4 regions of the Enterobacter sp. DVT3837 genome follow, and region 1 is predicted to be linked to each of the others. Evidence: predicted binding sites of a transcription regulator. Region 1 holds the regulator's gene; each other region holds the start of a gene.
The links. Region 1 encodes sigma-54, which starts transcription at its own class of promoters, with help from an activator protein. Its sites were predicted from a motif close to GTTGGCACANNTTTCGCTNT; they were not measured.
Positions count from the first base shown of each region.

Region 2: the regulator sigma-54 is predicted to act here: its motif matches at 3,553-3,572, upstream of glnA (glutamate--ammonia ligase).
Region 3: the regulator sigma-54 is predicted to act here: its motif matches at 2,598-2,617, upstream of hypA (hydrogenase maturation nickel metallochaperone HypA).
Region 4: the regulator sigma-54 is predicted to act here: its motif matches at 1,535-1,554, upstream of AC0XWG_RS00810 (amino acid ABC transporter substrate-binding protein).

Region 1 covers NZ_JBWDLA010000001.1:2,011,005-2,016,306, forward strand. The annotation lists gene elbB (isoprenoid biosynthesis glyoxalase ElbB) at 1-450, shown strand, start outside; gene mtgA (monofunctional biosynthetic peptidoglycan transglycosylase) at 447-1,172, shown strand; gene npr (PTS phosphocarrier protein NPr) at 1,212-1,484, opposite strand; gene rapZ (RNase adapter RapZ) at 1,481-2,335, opposite strand; gene ptsN (PTS IIA-like nitrogen regulatory protein PtsN) at 2,381-2,872, opposite strand; gene hpf (ribosome hibernation promoting factor) at 2,955-3,242, opposite strand; gene rpoN (RNA polymerase factor sigma-54) at 3,265-4,698, opposite strand; gene lptB (LPS export ABC transporter ATP-binding protein) at 4,746-5,302, opposite strand, start outside.
Region 2 covers NZ_JBWDLA010000001.1:1,503,104-1,508,405, forward strand. The annotation lists gene glnG (nitrogen regulation protein NR(I)) at 1-825, opposite strand, end outside; gene glnL (nitrogen regulation protein NR(II)) at 837-1,886, opposite strand; gene glnA (glutamate--ammonia ligase) at 2,057-3,466, opposite strand; gene typA (ribosome-dependent GTPase TypA) at 3,845-5,302, shown strand, end outside.
Region 3 covers NZ_JBWDLA010000001.1:2,464,393-2,469,694, reverse strand. The annotation lists gene hycC (formate hydrogenlyase subunit 3) at 1-1,294, opposite strand, end outside; gene AC0XWG_RS12095 (4Fe-4S dicluster domain-containing protein) at 1,291-1,899, opposite strand; gene hycA (formate hydrogenlyase regulator HycA) at 1,970-2,434, opposite strand; gene hypA (hydrogenase maturation nickel metallochaperone HypA) at 2,645-2,995, shown strand; gene hypB (hydrogenase nickel incorporation protein HypB) at 2,999-3,862, shown strand; gene AC0XWG_RS12075 (HypC/HybG/HupF family hydrogenase formation chaperone) at 3,853-4,125, shown strand; gene hypD (hydrogenase formation protein HypD) at 4,129-5,250, shown strand; gene hypE (hydrogenase expression/formation protein HypE) at 5,247-5,302, shown strand, end outside.
Region 4 covers NZ_JBWDLA010000001.1:167,818-173,119, forward strand. The annotation lists gene lnt (apolipoprotein N-acyltransferase) at 1-1,442, shown strand, start outside; gene AC0XWG_RS00810 (amino acid ABC transporter substrate-binding protein) at 1,827-2,732, shown strand; gene gltJ (glutamate/aspartate ABC transporter permease GltJ) at 2,888-3,628, shown strand; gene gltK (glutamate/aspartate ABC transporter permease GltK) at 3,628-4,302, shown strand; gene AC0XWG_RS00825 (amino acid ABC transporter ATP-binding protein) at 4,302-5,027, shown strand; gene rihA (pyrimidine-specific ribonucleoside hydrolase RihA) at 5,148-5,302, shown strand, end outside.

The DNA of each region.
Region 1 (5,302 bases):
CGCATTGTTCGCGGCGATATTCACCCTCTTAATCAGGCTAATGCTTCAGAGCTTGATGGGTTAATTGTGCCAGGCGGGTTTGGCGCAGCGAAAAACCTGAGCAGCTTTGCTTCCCAGGGGGCAGAGTGCCATGTTGATCCGGATTTAAAAGCGCTGTCACGTGCGATGCACGCTGCGGGTAAACCGCTGGGTTTTATCTGTATTGCCCCGGCGATGCTGCCGAAAATTTTTGATTTCCCACTGCGCCTGACCATTGGGACCGACATCGACACTGCTGAAGTTGTTGAGGATATGGGCGGCGAACATGTGCCGTGTCCTGTCGATGACATCGTGGTGGACGAAGACAATAAAATTATTACCGCGCCTGCATACATGCTGGCGCAGAATATTGCTGAAGCAGCCACGGGCATTGAAAAGCTGGTGGACAGAGTGCTGGTGCTTGCTGAATGAGTCGTAAGTTCAGTCCCGGTGCAAGGTTAAAGCGTTTCCTGCTGAGAGCTCTGCTCGTACTGGCGGTCTTCTGGGGCGGCGGGATTGCTTTATTCAGCATTGTACCGGTCCCTTTCTCTGCTGTGATGGTTGAGCGCCAGATTGGCGCATGGCTCTCTGGGGATTTCCGCTATGTTGCACATTCCGACTGGGTAAGCATGGACGAGATCTCACCGTTCATGGGGCTGGCAGTCATCGCGGCAGAGGATCAGAAATTCCCGGAGCACTGGGGGTTCGACGTGGCGGCCATTGAGAAGGCGCTTGCTCATAACGAACGCCACGAAAACCGCGTGCGCGGCGCGTCGACGTTGTCGCAGCAGACGGCCAAAAATCTGTTTTTATGGGATGGTCGAAGCTGGGTGCGAAAAGGGCTGGAAGCGGGGTTGACCCTGGGGATGGAAACGGTCTGGAGCAAAAGACGCATTCTGACCGTCTATCTCAATATCGCTGAGTTTGGCGACGGCGTATTTGGTGTGGAAGCCGCTGCGCAGCGTTATTTCAATAAGCCTGCAAGCCGTCTAAGTATGTCAGAAGCTGCGCTATTGGCCGCTGTTTTACCTAATCCCATCCGTTTTAAAGCCAGTGCCCCATCAGGCTACGTGCGAAGCCGACAGGCGTGGATTATGCGCCAGATGAATCAACTGGGCGGGGAGGGGTTTATGCAGCGTAATAATCTCATGTAGGGCGGGTAAGCACAACGCCACCCGCCGAAGGGACGAACGTTAGTCTTCGTCAAAACCGGCGTTAAACAGCGCAATCACCGCCGCCAGCGCTTCCTCTTCCTGGGGGCCGGTGGCTTCTACTTCAATCTGGCGTCCTTTGGCTGAGTCCAGCATCAGCAGTGCGATCACGCTGTTCGCTTCCGCTTCTGTGCCTTCATCATTACGCAGCAGAACTTCTGCATCGAACCCCTGCATCAGCTCAAACAGCTTCATCGCCGGGCGTGCGTGCATGCCCAGCTTATTGGTGATCTCAACAGTTTGTTTTACGGTCATGTTTTACGTTTTTCCAGCGTGCGATGACGGGACTGAACGTTCTTTCCGCGTGAACGGAAATAATCGGCCAGCTGTTCGGCGATGTAGACCGAACGATGTTTACCGCCGGTACAGCCAATCGCCACTGTCAGGTAGCTACGATTGTTTGTTTCCAGCATAGGTAACCATAGCTCAAGGTAGCTTCGCGTCTGGTAGATAAAATTGTGAACTTCTGTGTGTCGGTCGAGGAAGGCCGCGACGGGTTTATCCAGACCTGTCATTGGACGCAGTTTTGGATCCCAGTGCGGGTTCGGCAGGAAACGCACGTCGAAAACATAATCCGCATCAATGGGGATACCGTGCTTAAAGCCGAAGGACTCGAACACCATCGTCAGTTCACGCTCGCGCTTGCCCAACAAACGGGTACGCAGCATTTCCGCCAGCTCATGAACGGACATCTCAGAGGTGTCGACGATCAGGTCAGCACGAGAACGAAGCGGCTCCAGCAGATCGCTCTCTTCGTCGATAGCGCTCTCCAGAGAGAGGTTCTTACTGGAAAGCGGATGCAGACGGCGGGTATCGCTGTAGCGGCGGATCAGGGTATTACGATCTGCATCCAGGAACAGCAACTGAGGTGAGAATTCCTCAGGCAGGTTACTCATCGCCTGCTCAAAAATTTCTGGCGATTCAGGCATATTACGAACGTCGATACTGACGGCGGCAGAGGTTTGTCTTTCCGCAAGCGTCCGAGCCAGATCGGGTAACAACACGACCGGCAGGTTATCTACGCAGTAAAAACCCATGTCTTCCAGCGCGCGCAGAGCAACGGATTTCCCCGACCCCGAACGGCCACTGACAATCATCAGTACCATGTTCCGTTTCTCCTCAGGACAACAGATGTGAAAGCCATCTCCTGGTTATGCATCATCCTGATTGCCTTCTGCTTCAGTGATAATTTGATAGAGCTCTTCATCACTTTGGGCTGAGCGCAGTCGACGGCAAATGGTTTTATCAGCCAGGCGTTTTGCGACCAGAGAAAGCGTATGCAGGTGGGTTTTCGTCTGGTCAGCAGGCACCAGCAGCGCGAAGAGGAGATCGACGGGCTGGTTATCAATGGCATCGAAGGCGATAGGGGTTTCCAGTTGCACAAACACACCGACGGCACGCAAGGTGTCTTCTTCCAGTTTGCCATGCGGGATCGCGATGCCATTGCCGATGCCTGTACTGCCCATCTTTTCACGGGTCAGGATAGCTTCGAACACTACCTGCGGCGGCAGGCCCAGCTGTTTTGCGGCCAGTTCACTGATGATCTCCAGCGCACGCTTTTTGCTCTGGCAGTGAACTGCACTGCGGGTACATTCCTGGTTAAGGACATTGCTCAGTTGAAGAGCGGAATCGTTGTTCATCATAATTTCACCTAAGCGCTAACTGTACAAATGGCCCGTTGTGTTTCACAACAGGCCGTCCTGCACCCGTTAACTGCCCGGACAATTAGTGTTGTTTCAGTTTATCTTTATGTTTATTAAGCTGTCGCGCAAGCTTATCAATCAAGCCGTCGATAGCCGCATACATGTCTTGCCCTTCCGCACTGGCATGGAGTTCACCCCCGTTGACGTGCAGGGTTGCATCCGAGATATGAGTCACTTTCTCCACTTTCAACACAATATAGACCTGATTGATCCTTTCGAAATACTGCTCGAGTTTTGCAAACTTCGCGTTCACGAAGTCGCGTAAAGCCTCAGTAATTTCGACGTTTTGTCCAGTGATGTTGAGCTGCATAGTGTCTTCCTTATCGGTTGTGTCAAACCAGCTGCTTACGCTGGTTGGACGGCGGAATGGATAAAGACTCTCGATACTTCGCAACAGTACGACGTGCCACCATAATACCCTGGTCGGACAGCATGGTGGTTAACTTACTGTCACTCAGTGGCTTCGCGGGGTTCTCCGCGGCGATCAACTTCTTCACCAGTGCGCGAATTGCCGTTGACGACGCTTCACCGCCGCCCTCGGTATTCACATGACTGGAGAAGAAATACTTAAGCTCAAAAATACCGCGTGGGCTGTGCAGATACTTCTGCGTCGTGACGCGGGAAATGGTTGATTCATGCATCTCGACGGCCTGGGCAATATCTGCCAGTACCATCGGTTTCATATACTCTTCGCCCTGCTCAAAGAAAGCCTGCTGCTGTTCGACAATACAGCGGCTGACGCGGAGCAGCGTATCATTTCGGCTCTCCAGACTTTTGATCAACCATCGCGCTTCCTGCAGATTGCTACGAATATATTGGTTGTCAGAGTCGTTTCGTGCGCTGGTGCACATGGAGGCATACTGCTGGTTGATTTGCAGGCGAGGGATGCTGTCAGAGTTCAGTTCAACGACCCAGCGGCCATTGTGTTTTCTGACCAGCACATCCGGGATCACGTACTCGGGTTCGCTGGTCTGGATCGACTGTCCGGGGCGTGGATCGAGCGACTGGATCAGATTCACCGCTTCTTTCAGCACATCTTCTTTCAGGCGTGTGACGCGCATCAGGGTGCGGAAATCGTGGTTAGCCAACAGATCCAGATGATCGCTAATGATAACGCGCGCCTCATCAATCCATGGCGTCTCTTTGCTGAACTGAGAAAGCTGGATCAGCAGGCAGTCGCGTAGATCTTTTGCCGCCACACCGACCGGATCGAAACGCTGGATACGCTTCAGAACGGCTTCAACTTCCTCAAGCTCTATCTCGTCGTCGCCCATGCTTTCCAGAATATCGTCCAGCGTGACGGTCAAATAGCCCGTGTCGTCAACGGCATCGACAATTGACGTGGCAATCGCGCGGTCGGTATCGGAGAAGGGGGTCAGTTCCACCTGCCACATCAGATAATCCTGTAGCGACTGGGTGGTTTCACCCTGATAGACCGGTAGCTCATCATCCTGGTAGTCTGCACGCGTACCGGAAGGGGTTCCGGCGGTGTAGATTTCATCCCAGCTGGCATCCAGCGGAAGCTCGTCCGGCATCTCTTTTTGTTCGAGTGCATCAGCGGTATCGAGCGCTTCTGTCTCCTGCGACTGCTGGGTATCTACCTCGTCATGAAGATCGGTTTGTTCCAGCAGCGGATTGCTGTCCAGCGCCTGCTGGAGCTCCTGCTGGAGTTCTAACGTGGACAGTTGCAACAGGCGAATTGCCTGCTGTAGCTGCGGCGTCATCGCCAGTTGTTGGCTGAGCCTTAATTGCAAACCTTGCTTCATGTTCAGAGCATTTTTCTCCGGTTCGGCGTTACGTTACCTCTACCCTATCAGAGTCTGAAGTCTTCCCCAAGATAGACGCGCTTAACATGATCATCTTCGAGGATCTGCTGCGGCGTACCGTGGGCGATCAGATTGCCCTGGCTCACAATATAGGCGCGTTCACACACGGCCAGCGTTTCACGCACGTTGTGGTCAGTGATCAGTACACCAAGCCCGCTGTCGCGCAGGTGTTCAATGATACGTTTAATGTCGATAACGGAGATGGGGTCAACGCCCGCAAACGGTTCATCCAGAAGGATAAATTTCGGGTTTGCGGCCAGCGCACGCGCGATTTCAACGCGGCGACGTTCACCCCCGGAGAGCGCCTGACCGAGGCTGTCACGCAGGTGCTCAATGTGGAACTCTTCCATCAGCTCGTTGGCACGATCCTGTCGCTGTTCGCTGGTCAGGTCGTTACGAATTTGTAGAACCGCCATCAGGTTATCGTAAACGCTAAGACGACGGAAAATAGAGGCTTCCTGCGGCAGATAGCCGATTCCGCGACGCGCGCGAGCGTGCAACGGCAGAAGACTGATGTCTTCATCGTCAATAACAATGTTGCCGG
Region 2 (5,302 bases), 510 kb from region 1:
GCGCACGTCCACCTTCACCGGCGCATAGCCACCCACGCGATAAAACTGCCCGTCGGCCAGTACGCGCAGCAGGCGGGTCTGGACATCCAGCGGCATATCGCCGATCTCATCCAGGAACAGTGTTCCACCGTCAGCTTGTTCAAAGCGCCCCTGACGAATTGTGTTCGCGCCGGTAAATGCCCCTTTTTCGTGGCCGAACAGTTCGGATTCAATCAAATCCTTCGGGATTGCTGCCATATTCAGGGCGATAAATGGGGCTTTTGCCCGCGGGCTGTGACGATGTAATGCATGCGCCACGAGCTCTTTACCGGTTCCCGATTCGCCGTTAATTAATACGCTGATGGACGAGCGAGACAAACGGCCAATAATACGAAACACATCCTGCATCGCCGGCGCTTCGCCGATAATGTCAGTTGTTGGCCCAAAATCGGGTGTGTGGCGAGGCTGTTGTTGTTCCTGATAGTGGCTAATTGCACGCTCAACCAGCGCTACCGCTTCGTCGATATCAAACGGTTTTGGCAGGTAATCGAACGCCCCTTGCTGATAGGCGCTCACTGCGGCATCAAGATCGGAGTGCGCCGTCATTATGATGACCGGAAGCATAGGGTGGCGTTGTTTGATCTGTTTTAAAAGTGCCAGCCCGTCCATTCCCGGCATGCGAATATCTGAGAGCAGAACATCGGGCGTTTTGGTGGTGAGTGCGTCGAGCACTTCGCTGCCGCTCTCAAACGTCGTGCAGCTTAATCCTGCCCCTGTGAGCGCGCGTTCAAGCACCCAACGGATGGAGCTATCGTCATCGACTACCCAGACTATCCCTCGTTGCATAAACGTCACCTTTATTTTTTAATCGGCAGGAAAACCGAAAACTCGGTGTGTCCCGGCCAACTGTTAAATTCAATTTTTCCAGAGTGTTGATCGATCAAACTGCGTGCAATGGATAAGCCCAGGCCGGTTCCGCCTTCGCGACCACTTACCATCGGGTAGAACAGGGTGTCCTGTAGATGCGATGGAATACCAGGTCCGTTATCCTCAACGTCGATTCGTGCTGCCAGTCGATAGCGTACGCCGTGTAACGTGAGCTGGAAGGCGGTGCGGGTACGTAAAATAATCTCGCCCCCTTCAGGCCCCAGAGCCTGCAGGGCATTGCGTACGATATTCAACAGTACCTGCTCAATCTGATCCGGGTCATGTGCCAGTTCTGGCAGGCTTGGGTCGTAATCACGCACCAGCGTGACGTTTTCTGGTAATTCCATCGAAACCAGTTTCACCACCCGCTCAGCCACTTTATGAATACTCTCTGATACGTGCATACCCGGTTGCTGTGGCCCGAGAAGACGGTCAACCAGATTGCGCAGGCGGTCGGCCTGTTCGATGATGACGTTGGTGTACTCCGCCAGCGCGGGGTCGGGCAACGCCTTTGTCAGGAGTTGTGCTGCGCCGCGTAACCCACCCAGCGGGTTTTTGATTTCATGCGCCAGACCTCGCACCAGGTCGCGGGCGGCAATTTGCTGGGCATGCTGAAGCTGCTCCTGGCTCAGTCGGCGCTGATTATCCATTGGCGCCATTTCCAGCAGGATCAGTCCTTCAGGAAGGCGTTGGGCAGTCAGTGACAGAATATGCGAGCGCCCGTCGATAACCAGCGTGACTTCGTTATCCGTGAATCCTTGACCGGCCTGCAAACTCTCCTGCATCAGGCCAATATTCAGCGAAAAATAACTCAGTAATTCCGGAAGCGGGGTGCCAAACAGTTTACGTGCGCTTTGGGCGAGCAGCTGCTGTGCCGCCGGGTTGGCATAATGTACGGCCAGCTCGTCGTCGACCAGCAAGATACTGTTAATCAAAGAATTGAGGATCTGCCCAGCATCGGGCAGCGTGCCAGTTGCCATTCAGCAGTCTCCTGGAGTTGTTTGCACTAATTTAGTGCAGTATAGCTTTTTCGTCGTAAAAAGCGCGCGAGATCAGGTTGTTGGTGGAGAAAAAAGCCCATCCGGAGATGGGCTAAAAGTTTCCACGGCAACTACCCCCGGCGTTTGTGACGCCGGGTAAAACAACTTAATTAAACGCTGTAGTACAGCTCGAACTCTACCGGATGCGGAGTCATACGCACGCGGTCGTTCTCTTCAGTACGCAGGGCGATGTAAGCATCGATAGCGTCGTCAGTGAATACGCCACCTGCAGTCAGGAACTCGCGGTCTGCGTCCAGCGCCTGCAGGGCTTCTTCCAGAGAACCAGCAACCTGTGGGATCTCTTTCGCTTCTTCTGGCGGCAGGTCGTACAGGTTTTTGTCCATTGCTTCGCCTGGGTGGATCTTGTTCTTGATACCATCCAGACCAGCCATCAGCAGTGCTGCGAAGCACAGGTATGGGTTAGCCGCTGGGTCCGGGAAGCGCACTTCGATACGACGCGCTTTAGGAGAAGCAACAACCGGGATACGGATAGAAGCAGAACGGTTACGCGCAGAGTAGGCCAGCATTACTGGTGCTTCGTAGCCCGGGACCAGACGCTTGTAGGAGTTAGTGGTTGGGTTAGCCAGGGCGTTGATCGCTTTAGCGTGTTTGATTACGCCGCCGATGTAATACAGCGCCTGCTCAGACAGACCAGCATATTTGTCACCAGAGAACAGGTTGGTACCGTTCTTGGACAGAGACATGTGGCAGTGCATACCGGAACCGTTGTCGCCAAACATAGGTTTTGGCATGAAGGTAGCGGTTTTACCGAAACGGTGCGCAACGTTGTGCACAACGTATTTGTAGATCTGAATTTCGTCTGCTTTTTTGGTCATGGTGTTGAAGCGGGTAGCCACTTCGTTCTGACCCGCAGTCGCCACTTCGTGGTGGTGAGCTTCAACTACCAGGCCCATCTCTTCCATCACCAGACACATGGTGGAACGAATGTCCTGTGCTGAGTCGACCGGAGGAACCGGGAAGTAACCGCCTTTAACGCCTGGACGGTGACCTTTGTTACCACCTTCGTATTTGGTGGAAGAGTTCCATGCGCCTTCGATATCGTCGATAGCAACGTGGGAACCAGAAATAGACGCACCGAAACGGATGTCGTCGAACAGGAAGAATTCTGGCTCTGGCCCGAACAGAACGGTGTCTGCGATGCCGGTAGAACGCAGGTACTCTTCAGCGCGTTTTGCGATAGAACGTGGGTCGCGGTCGTAGCCCTGCAGCGTGCCTGGCTCGAGGATGTCGCAACGGATGATCAGGGTTGGTTCTTCGAAGAACGGATCAATGACCGCAGTGGTCGCATCTGGCATCAGAACCATGTCGGATTCGTTAATGCCTTTCCAGCCACCAATGGAGGAGCCGTCAAACATTTTGCCTTCTTCGAAGAATTCGGCGTTTACCTGATGAGCAGGAATTGTGACGTGCTGTTCTTTACCTTTGGTATCGGTGAAGCGCAGATCAACAAACTTCACTTCATGTTCGTTCAGCATCGTCAAAACGTGTTCAGCGGACATACTTAACTCTCCAGATTGGTCATTGTCGTCGTGGTAACGAGGTCTTCAATTTCTGTTTGTACTGGCTGGTGCCATGTATTTTTTATAAAGCGAAATCTGTGCCAACTTTTAAAACACCCCAAAAAGGCGTTATCATGCGCACCATAGTGCAAAAGGGCTGCACCACAATGGATTTGTTGCACCAGTATAGTGCTTCAATGTGAACATTGAGCACTATATTGGTGCAATTTACGTTAAAGTGCCCTTTTACCGCTCCGTGAAAGCGATCACAAAGCATCTCTGCAATACTTGTTTGCGGGGGATGTTTGTGATCCTGTTTTGTAGTGCGATTAATCCGTGTACAATAACGCGCTATTTCTAAATGCCTGAGGCAAAGTTGTGATCGAAAATTTGCGTAACATCGCCATCATCGCGCACGTTGACCATGGTAAAACTACCCTGGTTGACAAGCTGCTGCAGCAATCCGGTACGTTTGATGCGCGTGCCGAAACCCAAGAACGCGTGATGGACTCCAACGATTTGGAGAAAGAGCGTGGGATTACCATCCTCGCGAAAAACACCGCGATTAAATGGAATGACTACCGTATCAACATCGTTGATACCCCAGGGCACGCCGACTTCGGTGGTGAAGTTGAACGTGTAATGTCCATGGTAGACTCCGTTCTGCTGGTCGTTGACGCAATGGATGGCCCAATGCCACAGACACGCTTCGTGACCAAAAAAGCATTTGCCCATGGTCTGAAGCCAATCGTTGTTATCAACAAAGTTGACCGTCCTGGCGCGCGTCCTGACTGGGTTGTTGACCAGGTATTCGACCTGTTCGTTAACCTCGACGCGACCGACGAGCAGCTGGACTTCCCTATCGTTTACGCTTCTGCGCTGAACGGTATTGCGGGTCTGGATCACGAAGACATGGCTGAAGACATGACCCCGCTGTACCAGGCGATTGTTGACCGTGTTCCTGCGCCAAACGTCGATCTCGACGGCACCCTGCAGATGCAGATCTCTCAGCTCGACTACAACAACTATGTTGGTGTAATCGGCATTGGTCGTATCAAGCGCGGTAAAGTGAAGCCTAACCAGCAGGTCACTATCATTGATAGCGAAGGCAAAACCCGTAACGGTAAAGTCGGTAAAGTACTGACTCACCTGGGCCTTGAGCGTATCGAGAGCGACATCGCGGAAGCGGGCGACATCATCGCCATCACCGGTCTGGGTGAACTGAACATCTCCGACACCATCTGCGACCCGCAGAACGTCGAAGCGCTGCCAGCCCTGTCCGTTGATGAACCAACCGTATCCATGTTCTTCAACGTCAACACCTCTCCGTTCTGTGGTAAAGAAGGTAAATTTGTTACCTCTCGTCAGATCCTTGACCGCCTGAACAAAGAGCTGGTGCACAACGTTGCGCTGCGCGTTGAAGAAACCGAAGACGCTGACGCATTCCGCGTTTCAGGTCGTGGTGAGCTGCACCTGTCTGTTCTGATCGAAAACATGCGTCGTGAAGGTTTCGAAATGGCGGTTTCCCGTCCGAAAGTTATCTTCCGCGAAATCGACGGCCGTAAACAAGAGCCGTTCGAAAACGTGACACTGGACGTTGAAGAGCAGCACCAGGGTTCTGTGATGCAGGCTCTGGGTGAGCGTAAAGGCGACCTGAAAAACATGAATCCAGATGGCAAAGGCCGCGTACGTCTTGACTACGTGATCCCAAGCCGTGGTCTGATCGGCTTCCGTTCTGAATTCATGACCATGACTTCCGGTACTGGTCTGCTGTACTCCACCTTCAGCCACTACGACGATGTTCGTCCGGGCGAAGTTGGCCAGCGTAACAACGGC
Region 3 (5,302 bases), 450 kb from region 1:
CGTAGACTTTCGCCATACACATCACCGCCAGCGCCCCGGTAATCGCCAGCCCGACTGCCAGAAGCGGCCCCAGCAGACGGGCGATAAACGCGTCGCTCTGGCCGAGCGCGAAGAAGGACTGATAGATCACCCACTCCCCGGCAAAGCCGTTGAGCGGCGGCAGCGCCGCCATCGCCATCAGACCGACCAGCATCGCCAGTGAAATCACGGGCATCTTTTTGCCAATGCCGCCAAGCTTTTCGATATCGCGATGGCCAGTGCGGAACCAGACGCTCCCCGCACCCAGGAACAGCGTGCTTTTAAACAGGCTATGGTTAATCAGGTGATAGAGACCGCCGATAAAACCGGCGGCAATCAGCGCCGGTTGATTGAGCGCTAACCCGGTCACGCCCGCGCCAATACCGAGCAGGATGATGCCGATATTTTCCAGCGTGTGGTACGCCAGAAGACGCTGGATATTATGCTCCATCAGGGCGTACAGACCGCCGACGAATGCGGTGATCATCCCGGCGATCAGCAGCACGACGCCCCACCACAGCGGAGGCTGGCCGCCGGTCAGCGTAATCGCCAAAATGCCGAACAGACCGACCTTCATCACCACCACAGAAAACAGCGCGGCAGCAGGTGCGGAGGCATACGCATGCGCCTGCGGCACCCAGCCGTGCAGCGGGATGATCCCGGCGAGCAGGCCAAAGCCAATAACGCCCAGCAGCCAGACGTCATTCCCCAGCGGATGACCGTTGAGTGCGGAGAAGTCCAGCGTGCCGAAGCGCTGCCACACCAGCCAGCAGGCCAGCGCCAGCAGCAGCGTCCCGAGACGGCCCAGCGCAAACCACAGTTTGCCGGAGGCGCTGCAGCCCGTCAGGAAGACACCACACAACGCCATGATTTCCGCCATCACCACCAGCGCCCCGAGGTTACTGGCAATAACGGTACAGACCGCCGTTGCCAGCAGCAGGTTAATCAGCAGGCCGTTGGCTTTAGTATTCTGGTGGCGGTGCCAGTCAATATTGAACAGACTGATAAACAGACCGCACAGGCCAAACGTCACCAGCCAGATGGCATTTAGCGGCGTAATCTCCACGGTGTGGCGAATCAGCGGCATCACGGCCTCTACGGATTGACCACCGAGCAGGACGACACCGCCCGCCGCCAGCGTCATCAGGCTACCGACCGCCCCGCCGATTCCGGCGATCCAGCCGCTCAGGGTTTTATGCAAAGAGAAGATCAGCGCCAGTACTGCGGCGGCGGTAAAGTACGCCACGGCGCTGTTGATCATGGTTATGGCGTTCATTTCGCCTCCTCATTAAGCGCCTGCAGAAGCGAAAGATCGCCAAAATCGCTATTGATGGTCAGCTCACGTTTACGCTTGCTGGTGCGGGCGATATCGCGGATGTTAACCAGAATCAGCGCTTTGGTCGGGCAGGTGCGTACGCACGCTGGACCTTGCTCATCAAAGCTGCACAGGTCGCATTTCACCGCGACGGCACGAATGCCGGGGACCCAGTCAAGCAGCGTACTTACCTTCGCGGGGGCCGGGGGCGCAGGAGGGGCTTTCGGCGTGTTGGCATTAGCCGGAATATGCAGCGGGCGGCTGCCGGAAAATTCAATCGCGCCGAACGGGCAGGCAATGCCGCACAGCTTGCAGCTCACGCACAGGCTTTCGTTCAGCTGGACAGCGCCATCAACGCGAGTGATGGCATTCACAGGGCAAACACCCGCGCAAGGGGCATCTTCACAGTGATGACAGAGCTGCGGGGCAGACTCTTTTTCATTACGCATGATGTGCAGACGCGGCATGGACTGCAACCCATGCAGGCGATGCGTTTCCGAACACGCCGCCTCACAGGTTCGACAGCCAATACAGACCGTCGAGTCAGCAATTACAAAACGGTTCACCGGGTTATCCTCTGGTGATAGTCATTTTTGACGAAAAACTGTCTTGTCGACATTTCTCGACACGTAAGAGTCAGGCCACATTCGCTGAGGCATGCCCATCCATCAACTGCGCCAGATTGACCGGGAGATCGTGTTCAACGGCGGCGTATAAACCGTCATAAACTGGCGCAATTTTTTCCAGATAGTGCTCCAGCACCTGCTGGCGATCGCGGTTACTGACGTGACCATCCACCATGCCGTCTGCCATCAGCTGTGCCTTCGCAATACACTGTTTTTCACCATCTTTTGTCTCGAGGTAGTACTCGATGGTGTGGCTGTTGAAGTTATCCGCCAGGGTAACGTTGATGGTGAAATGGCCGAAGAGGACAAAGCGCATATCACCTTGTGCCGCGCAGCTCATTGCGTGGTGAAGACGTGCTTTCGACAGGGTGATGCCCTGAACCAGAGAGTTGCAGTACAGGTGCCACTGGTCCTGTAATTGCTGATGGCGCTGCGCGATGTAATCCGCTTTTTCGCTGATTTCCCAAATAGTCATAAAAGGTATCCGGTTAATGGAGATAGCGGCTGTTAAGCAGATTCCATGCCAGTTTTTATTATGTTGATTTTAAATGATTTTCAACAAGAGACACCTGTCAACTCCACGGTGTCGACGTGTCATTTCGACAGCGTTGACATCGTCACCCCTTAACAAAAATCAAGCTGGCATTGTTATTGCATTACCGGGGCAATTCATTGAGGAGGCGTTATGCACGAAATCACCCTCTGCCAGCGGGCTCTGGAACTTATCGAACAGCAGGCAGTGCAAAACCACGCGAAACGCGTCACCGGTGTCTGGCTGAAAGTCGGGGCATTTTCCTGTGTCGAGACCAGCGCCCTGACCTTCTGTTTTGAGCTGGTATGCCGCGGCACGCTGGCGGAAGGCTGCGAACTCCATATTGAGGAGCAGCAGGCAGAGTGCTGGTGTGAACAGTGTCAACAGTACGTCACCCTGCTCTCAACGAAGGTTCAGCGCTGTCCGCAATGCCAGAGTGCCGGGCTGCGCATCGTGGCGGATGACGGCATGCAGATCCAACGACTCGAAATCGAGAAGGAGTAAATTATGTGTAGCACCTGCGGTTGCGGCGAAGGCAACCTGTATATAGAAGGGGATGAACATCGTCCTCACTCCGCGTTTCGCTCCGCGCCCTTTTCACCCGCCCCACGCCCTGCATCGGCATTAACCGGTATCATTTTCACTCCTCAACAATCTGACTCGGGTGATCTGCATTACGGTCACGGCGAAGCGGGGACGCATGCGCCGGGCATCAGCCAGCGCCAGATGCTGGAAGTCGAAATCAACGTGCTGGACAAAAATAACCAGATCGCCGCCCGCAACCGTGCCCGTTTTGCTACCCGCAAACAGCTGGTGCTGAATCTGGTCTCCAGCCCTGGGTCCGGCAAAACCACGCTGCTGACAGAGACCCTCAAACGCCTGAACGAGCGTGTCTCCTGTGCGGTAATCGAAGGCGATCAGCAGACGGTTAACGACGCCGCCCGTATTCGCGAAACCGGCACGCCTGCCATTCAGGTCAATACAGGCAAAGGCTGCCACCTGGATGCGCAGATGATTGCCGACGCTACCCCGCGTCTGCCACTGGCAGATAACGGCATCCTGTTTATTGAAAACGTCGGCAACCTGGTTTGCCCGGCGAGCTTTGACCTCGGTGAACGGCATAAAGTGGCCGTGCTTTCGGTGACCGAAGGCGAAGACAAGCCGCTGAAATACCCGCATATGTTTGCCGCCGCGTCCATCATGCTGCTGAACAAGGTTGACCTGCTGCCATACCTGAATTTTGACGTGGATAAGTGCCTGGCGTATGCCCGTGAAATCAACCCGGACATTAACATCCTGCTGGTGTCCGCCACGCGCGGCGACGGTATGGAAAGCTGGTTGAACTGGCTGGAGAGCGAACGATGTGCATAGGCGTACCGGGACAAATTCACGCCATTGACGGGAATCAGGCCAGAGTGGATGTGTGTGGATTATTACGCGATGTAGACCTGACGCTGGTCGGCAGTGTTGATGAAACTGGCGCTTCACGCCTCGGCCAGTGGGTGCTGGTGCACGTGGGGTTTGCCATGAGCGTGATTAACGAAGCGGAAGCGCGCGACACGCTCGATGCGCTGCAAAATATGTTCGACGTAGAGCCTGACGTGGGCGCTCTGCTGTACGGCGAGGAGCGATAGCAGATGCGTTACGTTGATGAATACCGCGCGCCAGAACAAGTGATGCAGCTAATCAAACACCTGAAAACGCGAGCAGCCCTGCTGGACTACAGCGCAGCAAAACCGCTGCGCATTATGGAAGTGTGCGGTGGGCATACCCATGCCATCTTCAAATTTGGTCTCGACCAGCTTCTGCCAGAGAACATCGAGTTTATTCACGGCCCTGGCTGTCCGGTGTGTGTTCTGCCAATGGGACGAATCGACAGCTGTATCGAAATCGCCAGCCAGCCCGACGTCATTTTTTGCACCTTTGGCGACGCAATGCGTGTGCCAGGGAAAAATGGCTCACTGTTGCAGGCTAAAGCGCGTGGAGCGGACATCCGGATCGTCTACTCGCCGATGGATGCCCTGACGCTGGCAGCGGATAATCCCACCCGTAAAATCGTGTTTTTCGGTCTGGGTTTTGAAACCACCATGCCGGCCACGGCAATCACGCTACAGCAGGCCAGAGCCCGCAACATCAAGAACTTTTTCTTTTTCTGCCAGCACATTACGCTCATCCCCACGTTGCGTAGCCTGCTGGAAGAACCGGGTAACGGCATTGACGCTTTTCTGGCACCGGGCCATGTCAGCATGGTCATCGGTACAGACGCCTACGGTTTTATTGCTGAACAGTACAACCGTCCATTAGTGGTGGCTGGTTTCGAACCTCTTGATCTACTGCAAGGCGTGACCATGCTGGTTGAGCAGAAAATAGCAGCCCTGAGTACGGTGGAAAATCAGTACCGCCGCGTCGTACCTGACGCAGGCAATACACGCGCTCAGCAAGCCATTGCGGAGGTGTTTAGCGTCGAAGGCGACAGTGAATGGCGTGGCCTGGGACTGATTGCCGAATCCGGCGTGCGTCTGACGCCTGCGTATCAATCATTCGATGCTGAAGCGCATTTCCATCCGCAACCACAACAGGTTTGCGACGATCCCCGGTCTCGCTGCGGCGAGGTCCTCACGGGCAAGTGCAAACCTCATCAATGCCCGTTATTTGGCAACACCTGTAACCCGCAAACGGCGTTTGGCGCGCTGATGGTCTCCTCAGAAGGAGCGTGTGCCGCGTGGTATCAGTATCGCAATCAGGAGTGTGAAGCATGAGCACGGTGGAAATGGCGCATGGCAGCGGTGGACAGGCAATGCAGCAGCTGAT
Region 4 (5,302 bases), 1.8 Mb from region 1:
TCTGGCCCGCCGCCATACTCTCCCTGATGGGGCTACAGGGGCTGACCCTGAATCGTCGTCCGGTGCAGGCCGCTGCGATTGGCTACTTCTGGGGACTGGGGCTGTTTGGTTCCGGTATCAACTGGGTCTATGTCAGCATTGCTCAGTTTGGCGGTATGCCAGGGCCGGTGAACGTCTTCCTGGTCGTCCTGCTCGCGGCCTATCTCTCGCTCTATACCGGTCTGTTCGCCGGCATTCTTTCTCGTCTGTGGCCACAAACAACCTGGCTGCGCGTCGCCATTGCGGCACCGGTTGTCTGGCAAATTACCGAGTTCCTGCGTGGCTGGGTATTGACCGGTTTTCCATGGTTGCAGTTCGGCTACAGCCAGATTGACGGGCCGCTGAAAGGCCTGGCACCGGTGATGGGCGTTGAGGCGATTAACTTCCTGCTGATGGTTGTCAGCGGCCTGCTGGTACTGGCGTTGGCCAAGCGCTGCTGGAAGCCGCTGGTTGCGGCACTGGTATTGTTCGCACTGCCCTTCCCGCTGCGCTATATCCAGTGGTATACCCTGGAGCCAGAACGCGCTACGCAGGTTTCCATGGTGCAGGGTGATATCCCGCAGGCCATGAAGTGGGATGAAAAGCAGCTTCTGAATACGCTGAAGATCTACGCCAACGCGACCGAAGAGGTCATGGGCAAATCACAGCTGATTATCTGGCCGGAATCTGCGATCCCGGACCTGGAAATAAACCAGCAGCCGTTCCTGAACATGATGAACGATCTGCTGCTCGCGCGCGGCAGCACGCTGATTACCGGTATTGTTGATGCGCGTCTGAATCAGCAGAACCGTTATGACACCTATAACACCATCATTACCCTCGGCAAAGATAGCGAATACAGCTACAACTCCACTGACAGGTACAACAAAAATCACCTGGTTCCGTTTGGTGAATTTGTCCCGCTGGAGTCCATTCTGCGCCCGCTGGCACCGTTCTTTGACCTGCCGATGTCCTCTTTCAGCCGTGGTCCATACGTTCAGCCGCAGCTGCATGCGCACGGTTTTGCCCTGACCGCAGCCATTTGCTACGAAATTATCCTCGGCGAGCAGGTACGCGATAACTTCCGCCCGGACACGGACTTCCTTCTGACCATCTCCAATGACGCGTGGTTTGGTAAGTCGATTGGCCCATGGCAACACTTCCAGATGGCGCGGATGCGTTCCCTGGAGCTGGCGCGTCCACTGCTGCGTAGCACCAACAACGGCATCACCGCCGTAATTGGCCCACAGGGTGAAATTCAGGCCATGATCCCGCAGTTTACCCGTGAGGTGCTGACCACCAACGTCACGCCAACCACGGGACTGACGCCGTACGCCCGCACCGGCAACTGGCCGCTGTGGATCCTGACCGCGCTGTTTGGTTTTGGTGCGGTGTTGATGAGTCTTCGTCAGCGTCGTAAATAACCTTACCTTATGTTGCCGGGTGGCGTTGACGCTTACCCGGTCAACTTTTCCATACTGTTGCTACCATCCTACCATTCCCTCCAGACTCCAATTCTGGCACGCCTATTGCTTTGTTTATTCAGGTAAACGCAGTTTGGCTTAACGCGCAACCTGGTCGCACCAGCGTAGATCATCGGTAGCACCGAAACGGTGCAACGAGAGATTTTTGCCTCTGAATGGTGCGGCGCGCTTCGCAAAAATAAACAATAACGCAGCAAAATCTTTACATTAAGCCAGACTAAATGTTAACAAGCTTGCATAACACTGCACTCGCATAGCGCGAGATATAACAACATCACAATGGGTATCAATGCGTCTCTGGCGCTGATAAAAAAGGAGTTGGGTATGCAATTACGTAAACTGGCCACAGCAATGCTGGTGATGGGGATGTCTGCAGGCGTGGTCCACGCTGAAGACGCTCCGGCTGCCGGGAGCACTCTCGACAAGATCGCCAAAAACGGCGTGATCGTGGTCGGCCACCGTGAATCTTCTGTTCCGTTCTCTTACTACGACAACACGCAAAAAGTCGTGGGTTATTCACAGGATTACTCCAACGCCATCGTTGAAGCCGTGAAGAAAAAGCTGAACAAACCTGACCTGCAGGTGAAGCTGATCCCAATCACTTCACAAAACCGTATTCCACTGTTGCAAAACGGCACCTTTGATTTTGAGTGTGGCTCCACCACCAACAACCTTGAGCGTCAGAAACAGGCTGCTTTCTCTGACACCATCTTCGTGGTAGGTACCCGCCTGCTGACCAAAAAAGGCGGCGAGATTAAAGATTTTGCTGACCTGAAAGGCAAAGCGGTCGTTGTCACCTCCGGTACCACCTCAGAAGTGCTGCTGCACAAACTGAATGATGAGAAGAAAATGGATATGCGCATCATCAGCGCGAAAGACCATGGCGACTCCTTCCGTACCCTGGAAAGTGGCCGTGCCGTCGCGTTTATGATGGATGACGCCCTGCTGGCGGGCGAACGCGCGAAAGCGAAGAAACCGGACAACTGGGAAATCGTCGGAACTGCACAGTCAAAAGAAGCTTATGGCTGCATGCTGCGTAAAGACGACGCTGAGTTCAAAAAACTGATCGATGACACCATCGCCCAGGCACAAACTTCCGGCGAAGCGGAAAAATGGTTCGACAAGTGGTTCAAGAACCCAATTCCACCAAAAAACCTGAACATGAACTTTGAACTGTCTGACGACATGAAAGCGCTGTTCAAATCACCAAATGACAAGGCTCTTAACTAATTAGAACAACAGGGGCGGGATCTCCTGCCCTCTCGATTGTCGGGAAGCATGGACAGACTATACGTTGAGTGGTCGTTCCCCACTCAGCGCGAAAAATGAGCTTCTCACCAATCTTCGAGGGTAGCGCTGCTACCCTTTTTTTTCTGGAGTTTATTATGTCAATAGACTGGAACTGGGGCATCTTTCTGCAACAAGCCCCGTTCGGCAACACCACCTATCTTGGCTGGTTATGGAGCGGCTTTCAGGTCACTGTCGCTTTATCCATAACGGCATGGATCATCGCATTTCTTGTCGGCTCGCTGTTCGGTATTTTGCGTACCGTCCCTAACCGCTTTCTTTCAACCCTCGGCACCTTGTACGTTGAACTGTTTCGTAACGTTCCGCTGATTGTGCAGTTCTTTACCTGGTATCTGGTGATTCCTGAACTGCTGCCGGAAAATATTGGCATGTGGTTCAAGTCGGAACTGGATCCTAACGTTCAGTTCTTTGTCTCCTCGATGCTCTGTCTGGGGCTGTTTACCGCTGCGCGCGTGTGCGAGCAGGTGCGTGCCGCCATTCAGTCATTGCCACGTGGACAAAAAAATGCAGGCCTGGCGATGGGATTAACACTGCCACAAACCTACCGTTATGTGCTGCTGCCCAACGCCTACCGCGTTATCGTTCCACCGATGACCTCTGAGATGATGAACCTGGTGAAAAACTCGGCCATCGCCTCGACCATCGGCCTGGTGGATATGGCTGCGCAGGCGGGCAAGCTGCTGGATTACTCCGCTCATGCGTGGGAATCCTTCACCGCAATCACGCTCGCCTATGTTCTTATTAACGCTTTCATCATGCTGGTGATGAACCTGGTTGAACGCAAAATTCGCCTGCCGGGCAATCTGGGGGGCAAATAATGTACGAATTTGACTGGAGTTCCATTGTTCCATCCATGCCATACCTACTTGATGGCCTGGTGATTACCTTAAAAATCACCGTTATCGCCATCATCATCGGTATTGTCTGGGGTACCCTGCTGGCGGTCATGCGCCTGTCGAGCTTTAAGCCGTTCGCCTGGTTTGCGACCGCCTACGTTAACGTGTTCCGCTCCATCCCGCTGGTGATGGTGCTGCTGTGGTTTTACCTGATTGTTCCCGGCTTCCTGCAGAACGTGCTGGGACTGTCACCGAAAACCGATATCCGCCTGATCTCGGCGATGGTGGCGTTCTCCATGTTTGAGGCCGCTTACTATTCAGAGATTATCCGTGCGGGTATCCAGAGTATCTCGCGTGGGCAGTCCAGTGCCGCCCTGGCGCTGGGGATGACACACTGGCAGTCCATGCAGCTCATCATTCTGCCGCAGGCGTTTCGCGCCATGGTTCCACTCCTGCTGACTCAGGGTATCGTGCTGTTCCAGGATACCTCTCTGGTATATGTACTCAGCCTGGCAGACTTCTTCCGTACCGCCTCCACCATCGGTGAGCGTGATGGTACGCAGGTCGAGATGGTGCTCTTTGCGGGTGCGGTCTATTTTGTGATTAGTTTAAGCGCGTCGCTGTTGGTCAGTTGGCTGAAGAAAAGGACGGTATAATGATTTCCCTGAAAAATGTTTCTAAATGGTATGGGCACTTTCAGGTGCTGACCGACTGCTCCACCGAAGTGAAAAAAGGCGATGTGGTGGTAGTGTGCGGACCGTCAGGTTCCGGTAAATCCACGCTGATCAAAACCGTCAACGGACTGGAGCCGGTGCAGCAGGGTGAGATCGTCGTCAATGGCACTAAAGTCAATGACAAAAAAACCAATCTCGCCCAGCTTCGCTCTCACGTTGGCATGGTGTTCCAGCATTTTGAGCTGTTCCCTCACCTTTCCATTATTGAGAACCTGACGCTGGCGCAGGTAAAAGTGCTTAAGCGCGATAAAAAAGCGTCGCGCGAGAAAGGGCTGAAACTCCTGGAACGCGTTGGGCTCTCTGCGCATGCCGATAAGTTTCCGGCACAGCTATCTGGCGGCCAACAGCAGCGTGTGGCGATCGCCCGCGCGCTGTGCATGGATCCGGTGGCGATGCTGTTTGATGAGCCAACGTCGGCGCTCGATCCAGAGATGATCAACGAAGTGCTGGACGTCATGGTCGAACTGGCACACGAAGGGATGACCATGATGGTGGTGACCCACGAAATGGGCTTCGCCCGCAAAGTAGCAAACCGCGTGATCTTTATGGACGAAGGGAAGATCGTGGAAGACTCGCCGAAAGAAGAGTTCTTCGCTAACCCGAAATCGGAACGTGCAAAAGACTTCCTTGCAAAAATTCTGCATTAATCTTCTCAGTGCGCAATCTGCGGATTGCGCACTGCTTCACGCTTTCACTCACTTCCTCTCGTCGGCGTCACATTGCAGCGTTAACCTTGTCACAAAATAACGCTACGTATGGAGAACGCTATGGCACAGCCTATTATTCTCGATTGCGATCCGGGTCATGATGACGCGATCGCGCTCGTCCTCGCTCTTGCCTCCCCTGAACTTGACGTCAAAGCCGTCACCTCGTCCGCCGGAAACCAGACGCCTGAAAAAACCCTGCGTAACGTCCTGCGCAT